Regions from separate parts of the Acidaminobacter sp. QWL-03 genome, predicted to be linked through region 2. Evidence: a T-box and tRNA genes for the amino acid it is inferred to sense, from the RefSeq annotation. Region 2 holds a T-box; the other holds one or more tRNA genes.
What was found. The T-box of region 2 lies ahead of AC4PHM_RS06900 (valine--tRNA ligase). A T-box ahead of a tRNA ligase gene usually reads a tRNA of that ligase, here a tRNA-Val.
Positions count from the first base shown of each region.

Region 1 (9,362 bases), 710 kb from region 2:
GGCAAGCGTTATCCGGAATCACTGGGCGTAAAGGGTGCGTAGGCGGCTGATCAAGCCAGGGGTGAAAGGCAATAGCTTAACTATTGTAAGCCTTTGGAACTGGTCAGCTTGAGTGCAGGAGAGGAAAGCGGAATTCCTAGTGTAGCGGTGAAATGCGTAGATATTAGGAGGAACACCCGTGGCGAAGGCGGCTTTCTGGACTGTAACTGACGCTGAGGCACGAAAGCGTGGGGAGCAAACAGGATTAGATACCCTGGTAGTCCACGCTGTAAACGATGAATACTAGGTGTCGGGGGTCAAAGCCCGGTGCCGCAGCTAACGCATTAAGTATTCCGCCTGGGGAGTACGGTCGCAAGACTGAAACTCAAAGGAATTGACGGGGACCCGCACAAGCAGCGGAGCATGTGGTTTAATTCGAAGCAACGCGAAGAACCTTACCAGGTCTTGACATCCCTCTGAATGGCGCTTAGCAGCGCAGGTCTTTCGGGACAGAGGAGACAGGTGGTGCATGGTTGTCGTCAGCTCGTGTCGTGAGATGTTGGGTTAAGTCCCGCAACGAGCGCAACCCTTGCCTTTAGTTGCCAGCACATTATGGTGGGCACTCTAGAGGGACTGCCGGTGACAAACCGGAGGAAGGTGGGGATGACGTCAAATCATCATGCCCCTTATGATCTGGGCTACACACGTGCTACAATGGCCGGTACAACGAGAAGCGAAACCGCGAGGTGAAGCAAATCTTTTAAAGCCGGTCCCAGTTCGGATTGCAGGCTGAAACTCGCCTGCATGAAGTTGGAGTTGCTAGTAATCGCGGATCAGCATGCCGTGGTGAATGCGTTCCCGGGTCTTGTACACACCGCCCGTCACACCATGGAAGTTGGGGGGACCCGAAGCCAGTGATCCAACCGCAAGGAGGAAGCTGTCGAAGGTAAAACCAATGACTGGGGTGAAGTCGTAACAAGGTAGCCGTATCGGAAGGTGCGGCTGGATCACCTCCTTTCTAAGGAGAAAATTGGGGTACACTGTTTAGTTTTGAGGGATTGATGAAAATCAATTTCTTGAAAACATCATATTGAAGCAAACTTGATGAGGAGAGCGCCGTTAATTCAGTGTTCGAGACAACTGGTTTTGCGATATCTTGGGCGTGTAGCTCAGGTGGTTAGAGCGCACGCCTGATAAGCGTGAGGTCGATGGTTCGAGTCCATCCATGCCCACCAAGTTAGCTTTTTGCGAATGCGCGGCATTAAGCGCTGAGCAAAAAGCGGTTTTTCACCGCCAGGTGAAAAAAACTACCATGCACTTCTTTAATAAAGATTGTATGGTCTAAAAAACGGTTGCTTATGCAGCCACAAAGCAAAAGTTCAGGAGGAGCCACTGGTTAGATAGTTTTTTTCACCTAAGGTGAAAAAACGTATTTTACTCAGCGATTAATACCTCGCTTCGCAAAATACTAACGAAGCGGCGAAGAGTGAAGCTTTTGCGCCTCGCACCTTGAAAACTGCATATGGAAGAAAACGAAGAAATATCGAGGATAAACCCATGACGAGAGATCGTCATATGATCAAGCAATAAAGAGCATAGGGTGGATGCCTTGGCACCAGACGCCGATGAAGGACGTGGTAAGCTGCGAAAAGCTGCGGGGAGTTGCAAGCAAACCTTGATCCGCAGATGTCCGAATGGGGAAACCCATCTGCCGTAGTGGGCAGATATCCGTACATGAATACATAGTGTGCGGAAGGGAGACTCGGGGAACTGAAACATCTAAGTACCCGAAGGAAGAGAAAGAAAGTATCGATTTTCTGAGTAGCGGCGAGCGAAAGGGAAACAGCCCAAACCGAGGCCTACGGGCGTCGGGGTTGCGGACGAGCCATAGAGTAAGAGGTAACCTAGTCAAAGAGTGCTGGAAAGCGCTGCCGTAGAGGGTGATAGCCCCGTAGACGAAAGGTGAAGACTGAAAGAGCTCGATCCAGAGTACCACGGGACACGTGAAATCCTGTGGGAAGCAGGGAGGACCATCTCCCAAGGCTAAATACGATCTGGTGACCGATAGCGCATAGTACCGTGAGGGAAAGGTGAAAAGAACCCCGGGAGGGGAGTGAAATAGAACCTGAAACCCTATGTTTACAAGCAGTGGAAGCGCCTGAAGATGCGCGACCACGTACTTTTTGTAGAACGGGCCAACGAGTTACGTTACGCAGCAAGGTTAAGTGCTTAAGGTACGGAGCCGAAGCGAAAGCGAGTCTGAATAGGGCGAAAGTTGTGTGACGTAGACCCGAAACCGGGTGACCTATCCATGAGCAGAGTGAAGCAAAAGTAAAATTTTGTGGAGGCTCGAACCCATGTCTGTTGAAAAAGGCTGGGATGACTTGTGGATAGCGGAGAAATTCCAATCGAACTCGGAGATAGCTGGTTCTCCCCGAAATAGCTTTAGGGCTAGCCTTAAAGAATGAGACACGGAGGTAGAGCACTGAATGGCCTAGGGGCTTTCACCGGCTACCGAAGCTTATCAAACTCCGAATGCCGTGATCTTAACTTTAGGAGTCAGACCATGTGTGATAAGATTCATGGTCGAAAGGGAAACAGCCCAGACCGTCAGCTAAGGTCCCAAAATGCAGGTTAAGTGGAAAAGGATGTGGAATTGCACAGACAACTAGGATGTTGGCTTAGAAGCAGCCATACATTTAAAGAGTGCGTAATAGCTCACTAGTCGAGTGGTTCTGCGCCGAAAATGTCCGGGGCTAAAACCTGCTACCGAAGCTACGGCTTGATGCTATGCATCAGGGGTAGGGGAGCATTGTGTAAGGGCAGAAGGTATACCGAAAGGCGTGCTGGACATTACACAAGAGAGAATGTTGGCATGAGTAGCGAGAGGCAGGTGAGAATCCTGCCCGCCGAAAATCTAAGGTTTCCTGGGGAAGGTTCGTCCGCCCAGGGTAAGTCAGGACCTAAGCTGAGGACGAAAGTCGTAGGCGATGGACAACAGGTGAAGAGTCCTGTACCGCCAAATAGCGTTTGAGAGATGGAGTGACGCAGGAGGATAGGCAGAGCGCACGGTTGGAAGAGTGCGTCCAAGGGCGAAGTCTGTACGGGGAGGCAAATCCCCCTGTATAAGGATGACGCTTGATGGGGAGTGAAACTAAGTAACGAAGCTGCTGATTTCAGACTGACAAGAAAAGCTTCTATCGAGTTATAAGGCGCCTGTACCGCAATCCGACACAGGTAGATGAGTAGAGAATACTAAGGCGAGCGAGAGAACCATTGTTAAGGAACTCGGCAAAATAACCCCGTAACTTCGGGAGAAGGGGTGCCCCAGACGGTGTCAAAGCCGACTGGGGCCGCAGAAAACAGGCCCAAGCGACTGTTTAACAAAAACACAGGTCTCTGCTAAATCGAAAGATGATGTATAGGGGCTGACGCCTGCCCGGTGCTGGAAGGTTAAGAGGAAGTGTCAGAGCGATCGAAGCACTGAATTGAAGCCCCAGTAAACGGCGGCCGTAACTATAACGGTCCTAAGGTAGCGAAATTCCTTGTCGGGTAAGTTCCGACCCGCACGAAAGGCGTAACGATTTGGGCACTGTCTCAACAATGGACTCGGTGAAATTGTAGTATGGGTAAAGATGCCCATTACCCGCAGCAGGACGGAAAGACCCCGTGGAGCTTTACTGTAGCTTGGCACTGAACATTGGTATTGGATGTACAGGATAGGTGGGAGACTAAGAGGCATGGACGCCAGTCTGTGCGGAGTCGACGTTGGGATACCACCCTTTCAATATCGCTGTTCTAACCCGAAGCCGTGATCCGGCTTGGGGACACTGCCAGGTGGGCAGTTTGACTGGGGCGGTCGCCTCCCAAAATGTAACGGAGGCGCTCAAAGGTTCCCTCAGTGCGGTTGGAAATCGCGCGAAGAGTGCAAAGGCAAAAGGGAGCTTGATTGCGAGACAGACAAGTCGAGCAAGTACGAAAGTAGGACTTAGTGATCCGGCGGTACCGAATGGAAGGGCCGTCGCTCAACGGATAAAAGCTACCCCGGGGATAACAGGCTTATCTCCCCCAAGAGTCCACATCGACGGGGAGGTTTGGCACCTCGATGTCGGCTCGTCTCATCCTGGGGCTGAAGTAGGTCCCAAGGGTTGGGCTGTTCGCCCATTAAAGAGGCACGCGAGCTGGGTTCAGAACGTCGTGAGACAGTTCGGTCCCTATCCGCTGTGGGCGCAGGAAATTTGAGAGGCGCTGTCCTTAGTACGAGAGGACCGGGATGGACGCACCGCTGGTGTATCGGTTGTTCCGCCAGGAGCACGGCCGAGTAGCTATGTGCGGCAGGGATAAGCGCTGAAGGCATCTAAGCGCGAAGCCCCCCTCAAGATGAGATTTCCCATTCGAAAGAAGTAAGACCCCTGATAGACTAACAGGTTGATAGGTCTGAGGTGTAAGAGCGGTAACGCTTTCAGCTGACAGATACTAATAGGTCGAGGGCTTGATCAAGGTTTACAAATCGATATTAGAGTAATCTTCCGTATGCGGTTTTGAAGGTGTGAATCATACTTTCAATGTGAGACAAGAGATCAAGGAAGTTTTTTTCACCTTTGGTGAAAAACCGCTCCTCGAACGCGCAGCAGAGCTGTGCTGCCTCTCGTCGCTAACCTGGTGACTATAGAGAAAGGGCCACACCTGTTCCCATCTCGAACACAGAAGTTAAGCCTTTCATCGCTGATGGTACTTGGGGGGCAGCCCCCTGGGAGAGTAAGTCGTCGCCGGGTAAATGGTGAATCTGATTGAAGACTTCGGTCTTCAATCAGAAACTCCAAGATTTGCAGCTAAAACGCTAAAACGTTACTTCTGGTAACTCACGTTCCAAGGTAGCTCAATGGTGGAGCAACCGGCTGTTAACCGGTAGGTTGTGGGTTCGAGCCCCACCCTTGGAGCCATCAAATTTTGGCCCCTTGGTCAAGCGGTCAAGACACCGCCCTTTCACGGCGGTAACAGGGGTTCGATTCCCCTAGGGGTCACCAAGTTGTTTTTTTAGCGAATGCGGGGCACTAGCCGCTGAGGTAAAAACGGTTTTTCTACGAAGAATAAAAAATACTTTCTCACATTATGGGAGCTTAGCTCAGCTGGTAGAGCACCTGCTTGACGTGCAGGTGGTCACAGGTTCAAGTCCTGTAGCCCCCACCAAAGTACCTTTTAAAGTATTTAAGGAAATATAATGCTGCACATGCGGGTGTGGCGGAATTGGCAGACGCGCTAGACTTAGGATCTAGTGTCCAGTACGTGGGGGTTCAAGTCCCTCCACCCGCACCAAGTAACACCCTATGCGGAAGTGGCTCAGAGGTAGAGCATCGCCTTGCCAAGGCGAGGGTCGCGAGTTCGAATCTCGTCTTCCGCTCCATTTGCGTTCGTAGCTCAGTTGGATAGAGCAACGGCCTTCTAAGCCGTGGGTCGGGGGTTCGAATCCCTCCGGACGCACCATTTTTAAATAGATGCGTTTCATTGCGAAATGCATAGATTGTGGGCCATTAGCTCAATTGGTTAGAGCATCCGGCTCATAACCGGCAGGTCCGGGGTTCGAGTCCCTGATGGCCCACCATATGCCCAGATAGCTCAGTCGGTAGAGCAGAGGACTGAAAATCCTCGTGTCGCTGGTTCGATTCCGGCTCTGGGCACCACAATTTATTAAAACTGGGTTTGTCCCAGTTTTTTTTATTTTTTTGAAAGTTGCTAAAACTATTGTATACTAGAAGTAATGTAAACAAAGTGAGGTGACCCTTTATGGATTCAATCATCAATATATTCGCGAGCATGCGAATTATGGACGTTATAGATATTGCCATAGTAGCCTATGTTTTTTATAAAATATTTATGTTAATAAGGGAGACTAGGGCGGAACAGTTAATTAAAGGCTTGGTAGTACTGCTGGTCATCATGAAGTTATCAGAATGGGCAAAATTGTATGTCGTCCATTTTATTTTATTGAATACTATGACGCTGGGACTAATCGCATTGATTATTGTTTTCCAGCCTGAGTTAAGACGCGCGTTAGAATATATTGGAAGGAACAAAATATTCTTTGCCAAAATGGCCGAAGAGCAGGAGGAGGCCCTTAACCGCACTATTCATGAACTTGTAAGCGCAGTTGTCAGCCTTTCCAGAGAACAGATTGGTGCCTTAATTGTAATGGAAAGACAAACAGGGTTAAATGAAATCGCTTCGACAGGTGTAAAAATTGATGCGGAGATCACAAGTGGACTTTTAATTAATATATTTATTCCAAACACACCTCTGCATGACGGCTCCGTTATAATCAGAAAGGACAGGATTCTCGCAGCAGGTTGCTTTTTGCCGCTGTCTGCCAATCAAACGATCAGCAAGGAGCTTGGAACTCGCCATAGAGCTGCTCTGGGCATTGCTGAACAGTCGGATGCTTTGGTAGTCATAGTGTCAGAAGAAACAGGCACCATTTCTGTCGCTCTGAACGGGAAATTATCACGATACTTGGACGCCAATACTTTAACCAGCGTTATTAAGAAAGCATATTCTGAAGAAGAACAGCCAGCTATTATGAAGCGGCGCTGGAGGTTAAATCATGAACTTATTAAAAAGAATTGATGGTTGGAAACAGAGCCCCAAATATTCCAAGTTTCAGAGGAATATAACCCCAAAACTATTGGCAATCCTATTTGCTGTTTTATTTTGGCTCTATGTCATGGATCAGGTAAATCCTGAAATGATCAAGACTATTCCCGACGTTAAAGTTGAGTTATTGAATATAGAGAATGCACAGAATGAAGGTTTAGTCATGATGGGCGAGAAAGAATTCTATGTAGATGTAAAGCTTAAAGGGCGTCGCAGCGAGGTCATAAAGGTAACATCAAACGATCTGCTGGTAACTGCAGATCTTGAAGGTTTTAAAAAGGGAACGAATAATGTTATGCTGAGTTCAAAAATATTTGTAGCCAATGTTACTATTGAAAGTCTATCAATGAATTCAATTAAAATTTCATTGGATCGAATTGTCGAAGTTGCGAAAAAAGTGAAGATAGATTATGTGGGCACCATTGCTGAGAACTACACTACCGGTGATTTATCCATAGCACCGGAAGAGATCCTGGTCAAGGGGCCAGAAAGTCTCGTAAATAATATCTCTTCACTCCGTGGTGAATTGGATCTTACAGAGGTTTCTGATCAATTGATTAAAGAAATCCCTGTTACAGCCATTGATCTGGAAGGCAATCCTGTTAATGGTGTTGAGCTTGGCAGAAGTTACGTAACCGTTCAACTTGGAATTTTTAAACTTTCCAATGTTCCAGTTGAGGTCATGCTACGTGGAGTGGTGGCAAATGGCTACAAACTAGTTAAGACAGAAGTTCTTCCAGCGCTGGTGACTATACGTGGCGAAGATGCTCTGATTTCAACCATTGAGAAAGTTAGTACGGAAGAGATTGATATATCAGGTATGACTGAAACATTTGAAAGGGAAGTCGTCCTGAAGTTGCCGGAGGGCGTATCGGCGCCTTTTGCTGAAGAATCAATCAATATTAAGTTCCATATTGAACCCATAATGGTAGGGTCGTTGGAATTCAATTCAGATGAAATCGTTATTGATAATTTGGATCCTGAAATGGCTTATGAGGTGCTCAGTCCAGCGAGCAATGTGTATGTAGCTTATGTTCGTGATGTCGAGAGCGTTATCGAAGGATTGAACAAGGAGAATTTTAAAATTTCTGTAGATGCGGATGGTGTGGAAGAAGGTGACCATCGGCTGCCTTTGAAATATTTTTCAGAGGGATCGCATGATTCAGTGGAACTTTCCCCTGATACGCTGTTGGTTCGAGTCACCCGGAGGTGATGAATAAAATCATGGAACGTGAAATTGAAATGATACTCGACTCCACTCACGATGCCATGATCGCGGTAGATAGAGTGGGCAGAATTACATTATTCAATAAGGCGGCCGGTTTGCTGACTCAAAAGAATCCTTTAAATGCCATTGGAAAGCCGGTTGATGAAATCATTGAGAATACACGTTTACCCTGGATTCTCAGAACGGGGTTAAGCGAGTTGAATCAGAAGCAGCCGCTGGGCGATATCACAATCATTACAAACCGGATGCCGGTGATGAATGAACGTGGGGAGGTTGTTGGAGCGATTGCAGTTTTCAGGGATATTACTGAAGTTCAAGAATTGGCTGAGGAAATTACAAATCTGAAAGAAATCCGTGGGATGCTTGAAGCGATCTTCAATTCAACTCAAGATGCCATTTCGGTGGTGGATCAAAATGGCATCGGCGTCATGATTAATCCGGCTTATACGCATATTACCGGCTACACGAGTAAAGATGTCATTGGAAAAATGTGCACTGTCGACTTCAGCGAGGGCGAAAGCGTGCATTTAAAAGTTTTGGCAACAGGTAAAGCCGTGAAAGGCGCCCGACTGAAAGTGGGTGTCAACCGAAAAGAGGTTTTGGTGGAAGCTGCTCCAATTATGGTAGGGGAAGCACTTCGCGGCAGTGTTGCAGTAATTCATGACCTGTCAGAAATAAACAGACTGATATTGGAACTCGATCAAGCAAAGCAACTCATACGGAATCTGGAAGCCAAATATACGTTTTCTGATATTAAGGGAAAGCATAGTACGATCCTGAATGCTATAGAAAAAGCGAAGCTCGCTGCGGTTACGCCTGCGACAGTTGTTCTGCGGGGTGAGAGTGGGACGGGAAAAGAATTGTTTGCCCACGCTATTCATAATGCGAGTGACCGACGGTATTCTCAATTTGTGAGGGTGAATTGTGCTGCTATAAGCGAAACAATTTTAGAGAGCGAATTATTTGGATATGATGAGGGCGCGTTCACTGGTGCAAGTAAAGGTGGAAAGAAAGGTCTGTTTGAACGCGCGCATGGTGGGACACTATTTCTTGATGAAATTGGTGAAATAAGCCTGAGCATGCAGACAAAACTTCTGCGGGTCCTTCAGGAAAAAGAAATTGTACGAGTTGGTGGGACAAAAGCCATTCCAATTGATGTCAGAGTGATTTCAGCTACAAACCTCGATTTGGAGAAAGCGGTGGAGCAAGGGCGATTCAGGAAGGATTTATATTATAGGATTCATGTATTCCCAATTTCGATCCCTCCCTTGAAGGATCATAAAGAAGACGTAAGGGAGCTTGCTGAATTTTTCATAGTGAAATATAATCAGGAATTTGGAAGAAATGTCAGCGATCTGTCTAATGAAGCCATTAAAGTGATGCTGGATTATGATTGGCCAGGGAACGTGCGTGAACTTGAGAATTTCATAGGTCGTGCATTGATTAATATGAAAATCACAGAGACTGTAATTTTGAAGCGTCATTTGCCAAACCTTGAGTTCTCTGG
Region 1 is NZ_CM178752.1:2,209,548-2,218,909, reverse strand. It holds rRNA gene AC4PHM_RS10330 (16S ribosomal RNA) at 1-997, shown strand, start outside; tRNA gene AC4PHM_RS10325 (tRNA-Ile) at 1,138-1,214, shown strand; rRNA gene AC4PHM_RS10320 (23S ribosomal RNA) at 1,557-4,479, shown strand; rRNA gene rrf (5S ribosomal RNA) at 4,638-4,754, shown strand; tRNA gene AC4PHM_RS10310 (tRNA-Asn) at 4,848-4,922, shown strand; tRNA gene AC4PHM_RS10305 (tRNA-Glu) at 4,932-5,006, shown strand; tRNA gene AC4PHM_RS10300 (tRNA-Val) at 5,094-5,169, shown strand; tRNA gene AC4PHM_RS10295 (tRNA-Leu) at 5,212-5,295, shown strand; tRNA gene AC4PHM_RS10290 (tRNA-Gly) at 5,309-5,383, shown strand; tRNA gene AC4PHM_RS10285 (tRNA-Arg) at 5,387-5,463, shown strand; tRNA gene AC4PHM_RS10280 (tRNA-Ile) at 5,505-5,581, shown strand; tRNA gene AC4PHM_RS10275 (tRNA-Phe) at 5,585-5,660, shown strand; gene cdaA (diadenylate cyclase CdaA) at 5,764-6,600, shown strand; gene AC4PHM_RS10265 (CdaR family protein) at 6,578-7,840, shown strand; gene AC4PHM_RS10260 (sigma-54 interaction domain-containing protein) at 7,840-9,362, shown strand, end outside.
Region 1: it has a tRNA-Val gene. The T-box ahead of AC4PHM_RS06900 (valine--tRNA ligase) is inferred to sense a tRNA for this amino acid. The anticodon was not compared.

Region 2 (9,362 bases):
CCAGATCCGGTGCATTCAGCTGTTCCCAGAGAACCGCCATCATCAGGCTATAAATCATAAATACAATAACGGCGCTCATTAAATTTTTGACGTAAGAAACCGCAACGCTGCCTATAATCATAAGGCCCAGTATAAGCATTGAAAATGTATTCAATGGGATTCAGCCCCCCCTTGAGAATTAAGCTTGGACTTCAGAATACCCCGGGCGATGGCATGTGTCGCTGTGGGATTGGTCACCCAGATAAAGATAATCACCATTAGCAGTTTGAGTGAAGCCGTATTGAAACCGGAGTATAGCATGAGACCCACCAAACAAAGGGCCGCGCCTAAAGTGTCGCACTTCGCCGCGCCATGGGCACGGGTCAATGCGTCGGGAAATCTTAGGATGCCAAGAGTTCCGACGATAAAGAAGAACAGTCCGACCAACATAAACAGGACCACTAAAGTATCACGCATGCTGTTCGTCCTCCTCTTCAGGTTCTTCAGCGAATTCCCTGGAAATAAATATGGATGCTATAAAGCTGATCAGTGCATAAACAAGAACCACATCCAGAAAATAGGTTTCTCTAAGTATAAATGCGATCAGCGCAATGATGACGATGGTTTTCGTCCCAACAACGTTGATGCCAATAATCCGGTCTCCTTTTGTCGGACCAATAATAACCCGAACAAGGCAGATTAAAGACGTTAATGCCAGCGCGACTGCTATTGCCAGTAAAAACTTATCCATTTAGCCGCGCCTCCACCCCAAGCAGAATTTTTTCTATAGGATTGCCATCAAGCGCTTTGTAATAGTCCTCATTCAGCGCGTGAATAGTCAGCTTGTCTTGTTCAAGCTCAACGGTCATTGTCCCGGGCGTCAGTGTTATGGCATTTGACAAAAGTACAATCAGCCGCTCATCTTTGAGACTCGTCGTATAGTGATAAATTTTGGGTTCAATTTGCATAGTTTTACTGAGTACAATTTTTGCCACCTGAAAATTGGCTGCAATAATCTCTTTTATGAGTACAACAATCAAATAAAGCCACGACAACCACAGACTCGGGGCATACAGTGGAATCCCTTCACTTTCTGCAACCTTGCCGCTTAATAGTTTCAGAACAAGCCAAGAGAGGCCCAGTCCAATGATGACAGCTTCAATTGTAATTCGTTCAGCCAGCATCAGGAAAAACAACATAAGACCTGTTAACGGCATCATTTTTTTCATATTCATCACCCGTTATAATTATTATGCAAATATCATGCCAAAAAATTAACTGCAAGTTGCTTTAAAAAAATATTCACAAACACAGTTTTTTCAATCCTTATAACCGTGTTAATTTTCGCCCTTTATCACTTGATATTAGCTGACTAATCCTATTGTATCATAATGAGTCATCAGGTTTCTCAACAAAAACAATAGATGTCTCAAAACAATACATTTGCATCATTTTGAGACATCTCGATTCATAGCTATGCCATGGGACTCCATTTTCCTGTAAAGCGTTGCCCTGCCAATGCCCAACGCGCGTGCAGCCTGCGCCACATTTCCTTTGCAGACCTTCAGTGCATGAAGAACAGCCTGCCGCTCAACTTCAGAAAGAGGCAGTGCGCGCTCTTCAGAAGTGACAAACTCACGGCGGGCGTCAAGACGAATGTAATTTGGAATCAACTTCTCTTCCAGTGAGGCTTCTCCCGCCAGACTGACCATCATCTGCATGACATTTTGAAGCTCGCGAACGTTGCCCGGCCAGTCATAATTGGTCATGATCCTATAGAATCCCTCAGCGATAGGCGGACTGCCAACTGAGCGTTTATGAAACTGTCCGTAAAAGTTATCGATCAGCTTGGGTATGTCACTCCTGCGTTCTCTTAGTGCCGGTGTATAAATAGGCATAACATTGAGTCTATAGTAGAGGTCGCTTCTGAAGTTGCCTTTTTCGACTTCTGTTTTTAAATTTTTGTGTGTCGCTGCAATCACCCGGACATCTACCGGAAGTACGTCGTAACCGCCAACCCTCACAACCTGCCTGGTTTCCAGCACGCGAAGCAGCATAGCCTGTGTATCCAGCGGCATGTCGCCAATCTCATCCAAGAACAGAGTCCCCCCGTCTGAGAGTTCGAACTTGCCAGGCTGTCCGCCTTTTCGCGCACCCGTAAATGCGCCCTCTACATAGCCAAAAAGTTCACTGGCAACCAAATCGCGCGGAATCGCACCACAGTTTATGAAGACAAAAGGCTGATTCTTCCTTCGACTTGCATTGTGTATGCCCTGGGCGAACATCTCCTTTCCTGTGCCGCTTTCTCCGTAAAGAAGAATATTGGCATCAGAGTCAGCCACCCTTCGTGCCATTTCCACTGCCTGCTTGATTTCCCGACTGTCTCCGAGAATATCATTAAAAGTGTAGATTGCTGTCGCTCCGACTATTTTATTAACCAGGCTGTGTACCCGTTTGGACTCTCTGAAAGTCAAAACTGCTTCTTTTTTTCCACTCTGTGTCTGGCTGATTGGCGTCATATTGACTAGAACTGAGACGCGCTTGCCATTCTTCTTTCTAAGAAAAACTTCAACTTCGTCCAGCCGGGCGCTGTTTCTGACCATATTGATATAGCCTTTCAACTTTTCCGCTTCTATTAGCGTTTCGAGCTTCTGGCCCAAAATTTCCTTTTCGTTGTAGCCAAGATATTTTCTTGCAAAATGGTTGATTTCGGTTATTTCTCCGGTTGAATCGACACATAAAATGCCTTCACGGATCGACTCCATGATCGCCAGGTAGTGCTCGCTGGCCCGCTTTGCCTCAAGGTGTGCCGCCTCGAGCTCCAGTTCGTGTTCAATGGCTTCCGCAGACGCCATGACCATACCAAGGGTGTGAGGGTGAACCAGGTCATAGTCCCCGGACATACTGATCACCGCAACCACTTCACCATGCTTTCCATGGATTGGTGAAGCAGATGTGGTCCAGTCGTGAAATGCCCTGTGGTAATGCTCAGCGCCCATGACTTGTATGGAACAGTCCGCTTTTAACGCGATTCCGATGCCATTGGTTCCAATGGCCGACTCACTGACGTTGCAGCCGCTGTGCAGCCTGAGATGCCTGTTCTCCTCCAGCATGGACTGGTCCCCGTAGCTTCCCAGCACCCAGCCTTCGCAGTCTGTCAGTCTCAGAATCATCCTGGATTCACCCACCGCTTTATATAGAGTTTCCATAAAGGGTTTGGCAATTTTCAGGACATCTCCTAATTGCTCTCGTCTCAGCTCCAGCTCTTTTTCATTGAGATCATCATCAGCCCATGGACCATCTTGATGGACGCCTGCATATCTGCAGCGTTCCCAGGATTCCACTATTTCAGGCCTGAGCACTTTGGAGTCGATGAGCCCCGTCTCGTAGAATCTCAGCCATGCTTTTTCCAGTTTAGAACGATTTTGCAGCAATTTTCTCGTAGACAGAAGCTCACCTCCCTTGGTAAATCTAATTACTCATTCCAAAGCCGCTGTCTCAACAAGGTTCTGACCTCGCCAATCATATAGAGTGACCCAAAACACAAAATTGCATCATGTGTTCCCGGTGAAAAATGTTCAAACGCCAAGTCCAAGGCATCAGCTATAGCCGGACGAACAATAACAGTCTTGCCATAAGGCGCCATGCGCTCCGCCAGACCCTCTGCACTCATTTTTCTCGGATTGTTCGGTTCAGTCGCAATGACTGTATCGACCAGCGGCATCATCACGCTCAGCATGCCTGAGATATCCTTATCCCCAAGAATACCAACGACAGCGACAATTCGCCGATCCGGCATAAGCCGCCTTACAGCTGCCGCCAGGCCGGAAGCGCCGTGGAAATTGTGGGCGCCATCGATCATAACCAGCGGTTCATGGGACATGACTTCGAGACGGCCAGGCCAGACTGCAGCCGCCAGCCCGTCCCGGATCGCATTGTCCGAGATTTCAATGTCGTAAGCTTCCCTGAGGGCTTCCGCTGTGGTCAACGCCACTACGGCATTGTTGACCTGATAGTCGCCAATCAGCTTTAAGCAGTAAGCATTGTCGAAAAGTTTAAAGACGGTCCCTTCTAGTGTAGCAGATTGAATCGCCGCCTCTTGGCAGGGCGCCACTACAAGACGCGTGCCAAGCTCCTGACAGCGGGACGCAATGACAGACAACGCTTCCGGCGCTTGAGGATGAATCACGCAAACCGAGTCCGACTTGATGATGCCCGCCTTTTCGAAAGCAACTTTGTCAAGCGTGTCCCCCAAATATTCTACGTGATCGAGATCCACCGGCGTAATCACGGACACCAAAGGCTTCTTGATGACATTGGTGGAGTCAAGTCGGCCGCCCAGGCCGACCTCCAGCACCACATAATCCACTTTGTGTCTGGCATAGTACTCAAAGGCCACCGCGGTGACGATTTCAAATTCGGTTGGATGGCTGCAGCCTTCACTCAGCATGCGGTCCACATGATTCTTGACAAAAGAAACGACCTCTGCCAATGACTGATCATCAATGTTCTCCCCATTGATCCTGATGCGCTCATTGAACACCTCCAGGTAGGGCGACGTATATAACCCCACTCTGTAGCCCTGAGCTCTTAAAATTGAATAGATCATAGTCGACGTGGAACCTTTGCCGTTTGTCCCGGCGACGTGGATATAAGCCAGGCGGTCCTGAGGGTTGCCCATATAACTGAGAAGTTGTGTTATATTATCGAGGCCGAGCTTACTGCCAAATTGATAGGTACTGTGGATATAATCGATCGCTTCACGAACATTCATGCCGCTTCTCTCCTATTTGAGTTTGGATTTGACTTTGTCGAGTCTGTCTTGAGAAAGGGTCAGCATTTCTGCCAGTGTCACGCGCTTTGCACGCTCCTCCTCAACCAGCTGCACCGGCGCTTTAGCGACAAAGCCTGCATTGCCCAGTTTAGAGTCAATGCGATCAATTTCCCCTGTCAGCTTCTTCACTTCTCGTTCAAGACGCTCGGACTCTTTTTTATAGTCGATCAAGTCGTCCAGCGGCATAAGCAATTCTCCGCCTGGAACAACTACTGAAACAGCATCTTCTACGATCTCACCTTCGACAAACGCTCGAACTTCAGAGGCTGAAGCAAGGCTTTCGAGGTAGGCCTTTTGATTCAGGAAGACCGGCATGAGTTCCGGCGTCACCTTGACAATAAGTCTGGCTTTTCTGGACGGCGCGACCTCCATTTCAGCCCGCGAGTTTCGGATGCTGCGGATGGCGTCCATCAAAATCTCCATGGCACGCTCAGCTTCGCCGTCCACATGACCCAGATTTGCAACCGGCCAAGGCGTCACAATCAGGTCATCCTCCTTGGATGGAAGGTGCTGCCAGATCTCTTCTGTAATAAACGGTATAAACGGATGAAGCAGCTTCAGAATATCTCTGAGTACAGACAGAAGGACTTTCTGAACGGTTTCTTTTTCCTCCGGATTTTCACCGTAAAGTCTCTTTTTCGCGGTTTCAATATACCAATCACAGTATTCGTTCCAGACGAATTCATAAATCTTATTGGCAGCGACACCAAGCTCAAACTTTTCTAGGTTTTCCGTTGATTCAGACGTCAGCTGTGACAGTCTTGAGAGAATCCAGCGGTCCGCGAGAGTCAGCGTTTCAGAGCCGTCCAGAGCGCCCGGATCTTTCTCAATGCCCATCAAAACGAAGCGGGAAGCATTCCACAACTTGTTCGCGAAGTTCCGGCTGGACTCGACGCGGTCAATCTGGAATTTAAGATCATTGCCCGGGCTGTTGCCAGTCGCCAGCATAAAGCGCAGCGCGTCAGCGCCGAACTGGTCAATGATATCCAGCGGGTCAACACCGTTGCCGAGAGACTTGGACATTTTTTTACCATCCGCCGCTCTGACCAATCCGTGGATGAATACTTTGTCAAACGGAATATCGCCCATAGCTTCAAGACCTGAGAAGACCATACGGACAACCCAGAAGAAAATGATGTCATAGCCGGTAACCAAAACACTGGTCGGATAAAAATAATCGAGATCAGGTGTCTTTTCAGGCCAGCCCAAAGTTGAAAAAGGCCAAAGTGCCGAGCTGAACCAAGTATCGAGAACATCCTCGTCCTGTCGGAAGTTTGTGCCGCCGCAGTCCGCGCAAGTGTCCGGCATCTCCTTGGCCACAACGACTTTACCGCAATGCTCACAGTAGTAGGCTGGGATTCGGTGACCCCACCAGAGCTGTCTGGAGATACACCAGTCGCGGATATTCTCGAGCCAGTGCATATAAATTTTCGTAAAGCGCTCTGGTACAAACTCCAAAGTATTATTTTTGACGACATCAATTGCCGGCCCCGCGAGAGGTTCCATGCTGACAAACCACTGGTCGGACAGCATTGGCTCAATAATCGTATGGCAGCGGTAGCATGTGCCGACGTTGTGCTGGTGCTCTTTGATTTCAATGAGATGACCTGAGGCTTTCAGCTTTTCGACGACGGCTTTTCTGCAGGTGAAGCGGTCCATGCCTTCGAATTCACCCGCGGCAGCGTTCATGGTCCCATCGAAGTTCATGGCTTCGACGGTCTCCAAATTGTGGCGTTTGCCAATTTCATAGTCATTAGGGTCATGAGCGGGCGTAACTTTGAGCGCGCCGGTACCGACTTCGCGGTCGACGTAGGCATCCGCGACTATCGGCAGAGCTCTGCCAACGAGGGGAAGGATTGCCACTTTGCCAACGTATTTGGCATAGCGCGGATCCTCCGGGTGCACCGCTATGCCCGTGTCGCCCAGCATGGTTTCCGGGCGGGTCGTCGCGATTTCGAGGTAATCGTCCTCTGAATCCTGGAGGTAGTATTTGATATGGTAGAACGCACCTTGCTTCTCTTCATGTTCGACCTCAGCGTCTGAAAGCGTGGTCATACAGTCCGGACACCAGTTGATCAGACGGTTTCCGCGATAAATCAAACCTTTTTCGTAAAGGCGGATAAAGACTTCGGTCACAGCCTGGTTACAGCCTTCGTCCATGGTGAAGCGCTCGCGGTCCCAGTCACAGGAGCTTCCCAGCTTCATCATTTGGTTGACGATCTGGCGGCCGTAATCCTCACGCCATGCCCAGGCGCGCTCCAGGAAGCCGTCGCGACCAACCTCTTCCTTGTTAAGGCCTTCTTCCTTCTTGATCTTCTCAACCACTTTGACCTCGGTAGCGATGCTGGCATGGTCCGTTCCCGGCAGCCAGAGGGCCTCAAAGCCCTGCATGCGCCTCCAGCGAATCAGAATATCCTGTAGGGTCTGATCAAGGGCGTGGCCCATGTGCAGCTGTCCCGTAATGTTAGGAGGCGGCAGCACAATGGTGTATGGCTTCTTGTCCGGATTGACCTCCGCCTTAAATTGCTTCTTATCCATCCACCCTGCGTAAATTTTGTCCTCAAAGGCTTTGGGATCATAAGTTTTGCCCATTTCACCCGCGCCTTTCATTTCTTGCGTCATTTTTTCAATGTTTTTCTCTTCCACACTGTTCACTCCCGACTCAAATTCTCTTTTTCGACCTTTGCCGATTTTTGGGAAATAAAAAAACTCCATCCCAATCAAGGGACGAAGTCTATTCGCGTTACCACCCCAGTTCCGTCTGCTCATCCCGACTCAGCATGCATGGCACGCGACCGAGACTCCGCTTCGCGGCACCTCCATTGACGTCAAACGGCGTCACCCGTCCAGCGCTTGGCTTCTCAAAAGCTTCGCGCCAGCCGCTCCACAGCGACCTTCAGCCTCACAACCCGCGAAGTGTCTCCCAGCCATGGACACTCTCTCTGAACACATTGTAAAGGCTTACTCCTCTGTTTCTCAGCGTTTTAAGTGCTCTGCCTGCCGATGGTCATCCAATCGCAGACATAATCACATTCTTCATTTAGTATGCTGAGCACATTATACAAGAAGCAAGCCCACTAGTCAAGGAGGCAATAGGCGTAAGCCGCAATAGGCGCAAGCCGCAATAGGCGTAAGCCGCAATAGGCGTAAGCCGCAATAGGCGTAAGCCGCAATAGGCGCCGCCACGACCATAGACACCACGAAACGTGATGGCGTGTAAATTGTGACCATCGGCTGCGCGCCTTTATTCTTTACCGCACTATTTCAGAAGATGCATACAGCACCGGCGTTCCAGATACCCCACCAATTCGCGGGCCATACTTCTGAAGTCGTAATGAAATATGCTCCAGTCCCGCTGATAATTTACATAGACAATCCGTTTAATGCTCATGGAGGGCAAATAAGGATTACCATCCACGGAGGATGAATCCTGATAAATGCACAGACGGGTCACGCGGCCCATGCCCCGTTTCATAGTCTCTGGGTCAATGCCGGTCTCCACCGGCTCTTCATGTACAATCGCAAACCAAAGCATGCCGTCAATCTCGCCTTCCAGATACCCTCTATGTCTGTGATCGTTGATGACCTTGATATTATGCTCATAAGAACCCATATGACATCCCACCTATCTGTCCGACGACGAAGCCCCACAAAAAACCAGAGAGAATACCAGAATAATATATTTCTAGTATTCCCAAATTTGAATGGTCTACACAGGAACTTTATTGAAAGCCACGCTTATAAACTTGGGACGTTACCAATATTACTGGGTATACGCAAATACAATAACATTCAAGTGGACCTCATCGAAAGATCACAAAAAATATTTGTGAAATTTTATGTGTACCGCCCTGAAGGAGGTTTATATTGTGTACTATTTCGTCTCAGCAAATTACAGAATATTACAAAACCCACCTAAGAAAGCCACAAAAAAATTATCGAGAAAGCAACATAAAGAAGTTATTGAAAAGTTGAAGCATCAAAATGAGTATAAGAATTCAGTCCGCAGTTTGAAAATAGATGATTGAATGAATCCTACCGTTAGGTCCTATTCTGAAAAAGGGGGGATATGGATTGAATGTATTGATTGCGAAAGTTAAAGAGGTTGTTTTTTCCGTTTTACCTATTACTGTCATTGTGATCTTATTAAATTTCACACTAACACCTTTGGCGTCTCCAGTCCTCATCAGATTTCTAATAGGCGCGATCTTCATCGTTTCAGGATTGTCCATTTTTCTATTCGGCATTGAACTCGGAATCACACCCATTGGAAGTTTACTGGGCTCCAGTATTGCGAAAACCAACAAAATAAGCATTGTGCTGCTAGCTGGAATAATCCTGGGATTCGTAATCTCTATCGCCGAACCAGACCTGCATATACTTGCGGGAGAAGTCGAGTTGGTTACTTCAGGAGCAGTTTCGAAAACAAGTACTGTATTAATCGTTTCAGTCGGGATCGCTTTCATGATGTCATTTGGTCTGATAAGGATTGTTTACAACATACCACTATATCTAATTCTGACCGCGATCTATGGCTTTATTTTGCTTA
Region 2 is NZ_CM178752.1:1,499,409-1,508,770, forward strand. It holds gene AC4PHM_RS06870 (Na(+)/H(+) antiporter subunit B) at 1-154, opposite strand, end outside; gene mnhG (monovalent cation/H(+) antiporter subunit G) at 151-456, opposite strand; gene AC4PHM_RS06880 (MrpF/PhaF family protein) at 449-730, opposite strand; gene AC4PHM_RS06885 (Na+/H+ antiporter subunit E) at 723-1,208, opposite strand; gene AC4PHM_RS06890 (sigma-54-dependent Fis family transcriptional regulator) at 1,428-3,413, opposite strand; gene AC4PHM_RS06895 (bifunctional folylpolyglutamate synthase/dihydrofolate synthase) at 3,455-4,753, opposite strand; gene AC4PHM_RS06900 (valine--tRNA ligase) at 4,766-7,405, opposite strand; T-box leader at 7,534-7,800, opposite strand; gene AC4PHM_RS06905 (hypothetical protein) at 8,073-8,426, opposite strand; gene AC4PHM_RS06910 (hypothetical protein) at 8,683-8,841, shown strand; gene AC4PHM_RS06915 (DUF1538 domain-containing protein) at 8,888-9,362, shown strand, end outside.